2 regions of the Undibacterium sp. FW305-107 genome follow, and region 2 is predicted to be linked to the other one. Evidence: predicted binding sites of a transcription regulator. Region 2 holds the regulator's gene; the other holds the start of a gene.

Region 1 (3,178 bases), 130 kb from region 2:
ATTTCAGTTGTCCTGTTCCGCCTGGTCAACGAAGAAAACAAGTCCTGGCTGCAAAGAACATTTACCCGGTAGGTCGGGGGTTATGAATTGATGAGAGATTTATGGCGAAAATTATCGTCACCTTTAATGGTTTGGTTCAGCAAGAAATCACTATCAGTAAATCACGCCTCACGGTAGGTCGGCGCCCTAGTAATGATATTGTCATCGATCACCTGACGGTCAGCGGTCAGCATGCCGCGATAGATACCTCTTCCAATGGTTCTTTTGTACTTGATCTTGGTAGCACTAACGGCACCATGGTGAATGCACAGCCTGTCAAAAAACACCTGTTGCAGCATGATGATGTCATCGACATCGGTAAATACAAACTGCGGTTTCAGGTAGAAGAGTCAGGCAAGCAGACTTTTGTACCTGAGCCAGGCCAGGTGCAACCGGCTTCTGTCGATAAGCCCAGGGCCAAGATCAAGGTCATGACCGGCCCTAATTCAGGTAAGGAACTCAACCTGATCAAGGCTGTTACAACAATAGGCAGCCCTGGCACCCAGGTTATTGCTATTACCCAGCAGGGCAAGGACTATGTCATCGCCCAGGTAGAAGGCAGTGCATCGGCCACAGTCAATACCCAGTCCATCAAGGACAAACCACACACCCTCAAGCATGCAGACATGATAGAGCTGGCAGGGACAAAAATGGCCGTGATTTTCTATTAATCAGATGCTATATCCCTGATCCCTGCCAGCGTTTATGCGGCAGGGATAGCTCAAGTCTCACGACCTGATTTTCCGCGCTACTATTTTCTGAGCAGTAATTATTGTCAGCCCTGTCCAAGTGCATTTGCGTGCACACGTGTGCAACGTAGTTCTGGCGCCAAGAAATATTCTTTTCAAATTTGTATCAAGTCTTGAAACAATTTTTTACATGACTGACAGACTTGTCAGTCGTCTTTGTGATCTGACACAAACATTGACAAATATTAGCATGGATAAAATGTCAACTATTGACGCATTTCGTCACTTCTTGTCCGATGATTCATGAAACTTACGATTTCCGCATAAGAAAATGCGTAGTTGCCCAGTAAACAAAAACTGGCACGGTGATTGCTACATGTGAAGCGTAGTTCCTGATTTCAACTTTTTCCTGGAGTTCATAATGAAAGCTATCCCTAAACAGCTGCAACGCGGCTTTACACTGATCGAATTGATGATTGTTGTTGCAATTATCGGTATCTTGGCTGCGATCGCAATCCCTCAGTATTCTGATTACACATCCCGTACTCGTGCTGCTGGCGCGATTGCAGAGTTGGACAGCTTGAAATCTGCCATGTCTATCTGCTTCCAAAACGAAGGTGCATGGACTAACTGTACAACAATGGGCTCTAATGCTATCCCTACTGTAGTTACTTCCAAGTTCCTGACAACAGCTGCTCCTGCTATCACTGCTGGTACTGGCGTTATCACTCAAGCTGCAACTGGCGCTACAACCAGTGCTGGCGTAGCCCTGGGTGCAGTATTGACACCATCTACATTGTCTGGTCAGGCAAATATGCTGTGGACAACATCCAGCACAATCTGCGATCCAGTTCGTGGTCTGAAAAGCGGTCAAGGCGGTTGCCCATAATCACATCAGTGATTTCAAAAAAGCCCGGTTTGCCGGGCTTTTTTGTTTATGAATGGATGTGAAATTATATTTAAATGGTCGTGCTGCTTACATCGATCGAATTGAGACGACCACTAGCTTGTAACGCTAAGGCCTCTTTTCAGTATGCCAACGATATAGCCGTTCATTAAGGTAATGCCTTCAATGTCTGGTGGAATTTTCTATCCAGCCATTTCCCATAGGGTAATAAAATTGAGAGATGGCAGTAGTTTTCTCTGCGAGCAGGGAAAGTGATGTGTCAGGCGCTCAAAGTTGGTTGAATTTTGTAGGTCAACAAGATGCCGATTGCATCAAAAAAATGATGCTCTTGATTGGCAGTATCGCCGACTGTTGACCACTTCTGAAATAAAGAATGCCGTTCAGCAGTTATTTTTGTTTTTGTTAAATCACTACTGGCATAGATCTTGCATTTTTTTTGCTTTAGGATCCCATGTTATTTTTTTATAGGAGTTGTTCATGAAAGCTATGCCCCAAAAGTTGCAACGCGGCTTCACATTGATCGAATTGATGATTGTTGTTGCAATTATCGGTATCTTGGCTGCGATCGCTATTCCCCAGTATTCTGATTACACATCCCGTACGCGTGCGGCTGGTGCGATTGCAGAGCTGGACAGCCTGAAATCTGCAATGGCTATTTGCTTCCAAACCACAGGTACATGGACTGGCTGCACAACAATGGGCTCTAATGCTATCCCTACTGTAGTTACTTCCAAATTCCTGACAACAGCTGCTCCTGTTATCACTGCTGGTACTGGCGTTATCACTCAAGCTGCAACGGGTGCTACAACCAGTGCTGGCGTAGCCCTGGGTGCCATACTGACACCATCTACATTGTCCGGTCAGGCAAATATGCTGTGGACAACATCCAGCACAATTTGCGATCCAGTTCGCGGTCTGAAAAGTGGTCAAGGCGGTTGCCCATAATCACATCAGTGATTTTTAAAAAAGCCCGGAGCGAAGTGACCTCCGGGCTTTTTTTATGAATGGATGTGAAATTATATTTAAATAGTCGCACTGCTTACACTGATCGAATTGAGACGACCATTAGCTTGTAACGCTAAGGTCTCTTTTCAGTATGCCAACGATATTGGCGTTAATTAAGTAATGCCTTCAATGCCTGGTAGAATTTTTTACCAGGCCATTTTTCATAGCGCAACGAGTTTGAGTTACTGCGAAGTCACCGTAGCAACGATGGCAGTTTTCCTCTGTGAGCAAGGGACAAGTGCTGCGCCCAGCGTTCTAAGCTGGTTGATTCTTGCATTTCAATAAAAAAGTGATTAGCATTATCAAACAGATGTCGCTAATTAGCAGCATCGCCAGCTGTTTACCAATCCTGAACTGAAGAAACCATTCAGCAATTTTATTTTTGCTGTTATTTCAAGTCATTGCTGGCATAAATTCTGCATATTTTTTCGTTGTAGTACCTCATGTTAATTTTTTTTTAGGAGTTTCTCATGAAAACTATACCTCAAAAGTTGCAACGCGGCTTTACACTGATCGAATTGATGATTGTTGTTGCAAT
Region 2 (3,178 bases):
CAAATTCGCTCATGGTGGTTGACTATGCAGGGTAGGGGATGAAGCTGCTATTTTAACTTTGTCAGGCTTGGTCGTCACGGGGTGTCTATGCTTATGAGGAAATAGCGTAAGGACTGCATGCTCGTTGCTGTTGGGTTTGACTTTGGGTTTGACTTTGGGTTTGATGTTGCTGTTGTTTTTGACGTTAGCAGTTCCCATGTGTCGACGCCGTTTGTGCTGTACAGAAAATGGATTAAGAAGGACCGCTGTTTGAGCGAAGCGAGTTTCGGGCCTTCCCATTTTTTGTACAGCACAAACGGGAACCCCCCCTTCAGGGGGCGACGACGCCTGGGTCGCCTTTCTTTGAATACGTTCTTTGGCGACGCAAAGAAAGTATTTCGGCTGCCGGGCCGAGACCCGGCTTGTATCCACGGAGGGTAAACGTTTTAGTCAAAGTGCCACTTGCAACAAGAGCCACGGCATATAACGAACGCCGCTGGATTCCAGCTAAAAGCACGCTGGAATGACGGTTATTATGTGTACGGATTGTCGCAGAGTAATTCAGCGAATGATGATGTAAATTATCAACATCAAAACCATTCGCCCAACAAAAAGGACGCTTTCTAGCGTCCTTGTTTTGGATGTCCACAACCCTGTTCGGGTAAGGACTGGGGTCTTATGAAGCCGATGCCGGATCAGGTATGTGCTTGATGGCGTCGTGCTGATGGTCTTGCATTTTATCTTTATGCTTGATGACCTGGCGATCCAGTTTGTCTACCAGTGCATCAATGGCCGCATACAGATCATGCGCCAGACTTTCAACGTGGATATCTTTACCGCTGATATGCAAATTAATGTCGGCTTTGTGTCGTTTTTCCTTTTCCCGGAGCTTGTCCACCGTCAGGATGACGGCGATATCAATGACCTGGTCGAAATGCCGCCTGATACGTTCTAGTTTGGTATGTACATATTCACGAATTGCAGGAGTTACTTCGACGTGGTGTCCACTGATGGTGAGATTCATACTGTGCTCCTATAGTGATGTTACTTGCTGTAACGATAAGCTCCTGGCATTTATTTGCCTTGAGCTAAATCATATATAGCAATTCAAACCGTGATTACAAGGACTGCTTACAAAGATTTACGCAAACTCACTGGGGGGATTTTGAGGGCTTCACGGTATTTGGCAACTGTCCGTCGGGCAATTACCATGCCCTGTTCACCCAGCATGTCTGCAATTTTGCTATCAGAGAGTGGGCTTTTCTGGTCTTCTGCTCCTATCAGCTGCTTGATGAGTGCACGTATCGCGGTGGAAGATGCTTCACCCCCTGTTTCCGTCGCGACATGGCTGCCGAAAAAGTACTTCAACTCAAACATGCCATGTGGGGTCAACATGTATTTTTGGGTTGTTACACGTGAGATAGTGCTCTCGTGTAATCCTAGTGTATCAGCAATTTCGCGCAAAACAAGGGGGCGCATGGCAACAGCACCGTGCGTGAAAAAATTGCGTTGCCTTTCGACTATCGCTTGTGCAACGCGCAATATGGTCTCGAAGCGTTGCCGCATATTCTTGATGAGCCAGCGTGCTTCCTGTAGTTGCGCACCCATGCCTGCCTCGCCGCGATTTTGCTTCATGATGTTGGCATACATACTGCTTACCCGCAGCCTGGGCATGACATCCTGATTCAGCATGACTTGCCAGCCGTTACCGGATTTTCTGACGATGACGTCTGGTACAACATAGTCAGATTCATCGGCAGCAAAAGCGATGCCGGGTCTGGGTTTGCACATACGGATGACCGTTTGTGCATCGCGCAAATCTTCGTCATCACAGTCGAGTATTTTCTTGAGTTTTGTGAAATCTCTTTGCGCAAATAAACTCAGTTGCGTTTCAACAATTTGCAACGCCAGCCTGCGCGTGACAAAAGCAATCTTGGGCAAGCGCCTGATTTGCAGTGCCAGGCATTCTGAAGGGCTGCGCGCACCAACACCGGCAGGGTCAAAGCTCTGCAGCATGTTCAGGGCAAAAGCCAGTTCTTCTGGTTCTACGAACAATTCCAGTGGCAAACTGGCATGTATTTCATCCAAGGTTTCAGTCAGGTAACCGTTGCTGTCAAGCGCATCTATCATCAGCTCGACCAGGGCTCGGTCACGCGGCTCGCGCAGGTTCAGGCGCATCTGTTCCAGCAGGTGTTCACGCAGGGTGACATGGGCTGCGCCCAGTTGTGGGCGGCCATCTTCATCATCGCCAGACTTGCTGCCATGCTGCACGTCATCAAAACCCCAGTCTTCTTCACTGGAGGTGGTGCTGTCATTGCTGATGACGGTTTCAGCATCAGCCGCCGCAGGTTCTGCAGACTTGTCGCTGTCGTCTCTTGCTGCGGGTGCTTCCATGCCAGCATCGGCAGAGGTGCTGCTGGTATTGATGGCACCGTCTGCCAGCAGGCGCACGGCGTGATCGAGCGGATCATCGACGCGTTCCAGCATGGGGTTATCGGTCAGCAGCGTCTCCAGCTCCTGATGCAATTCCAAAGTCGATAACTGCAATAATCGTATTGATTGCTGCAATTGCGGCGTCAGGGCCAGATGTTGTGAGGTACGTAGTTGCAGGCTTTGTTTCATGATGATTCCCGTCACATCCGGAAGTGTTCTCCGAGATAAACGCGACGTACAGATTCATTTTGTATGATGTCGTCAGGCTTGCCACTGGCAAGTACCGCACCCTGGTTGATGATATAGGCGTGATCGCAGATGCCCAGGGTCTCGCGCACATTATGGTCGGTGATCAGCACACCGATGCCGCGTTCCTTGAGGAAGCGCACAATGCGTTGAATTTCGATGACGGCAATCGGGTCAACGCCGGCAAAGGGTTCATCCAGCAAGACAAAGCGTGGGTTGGTCGCCAGCGCGCGGGCAATTTCGACACGACGGCGTTCACCACCTGAGAGTGATAGTGCTTGGCTTTCACGTATCTTTTCTATCTGCAAATCTGCCAGCAGGGCATTGAGCCTTTGCTCAATTTTCTTGGCACCGAGATATTTGCCTTCACTGTCTTTTTGCAATTCGAGTACGGCGCGGATATTGTCTTCCACCGTCAGTTTACGGAATACCGAAGCTTCCTGGGGCAGGTAAGACAGACCCAGTACTGCACGCTCATGGATAGGCAGTTGCGAGATATTCACGTCATCAATCGTGATAT

Evidence for each region. The regulator sigma-54, encoded in region 2, starts transcription at its own class of promoters, with help from an activator protein. The targets are predictions, from matches to a motif close to TGGCANGNAANCTGCTTT.
Region 1: the regulator sigma-54 is predicted to act here: its motif matches at 1,087-1,104, upstream of AC3WQT_RS17650 (pilin).

What each region holds. Positions count from the first base shown of each region.
Region 1 is NZ_JBYTAV010000007.1:350,770-353,947, forward strand. Features, by position in the region: gene AC3WQT_RS17640 (Stp1/IreP family PP2C-type Ser/Thr phosphatase) at 1-72, shown strand, start outside; gene AC3WQT_RS17645 (FHA domain-containing protein) at 102-710, shown strand; gene AC3WQT_RS17650 (pilin) at 1,150-1,617, shown strand; gene AC3WQT_RS17655 (pilin) at 2,113-2,580, shown strand; gene AC3WQT_RS17660 (pilin) at 3,111-3,178, shown strand, end outside.
Region 2 is NZ_JBYTAV010000007.1:219,695-222,872, forward strand. Features, by position in the region: gene AC3WQT_RS17055 (enoyl-CoA hydratase/isomerase family protein) at 1-13, opposite strand, end outside; gene hpf (ribosome hibernation-promoting factor, HPF/YfiA family) at 656-1,003, opposite strand; gene AC3WQT_RS17065 (RNA polymerase factor sigma-54) at 1,111-2,601, opposite strand; gene lptB (LPS export ABC transporter ATP-binding protein) at 2,613-3,178, opposite strand, start outside.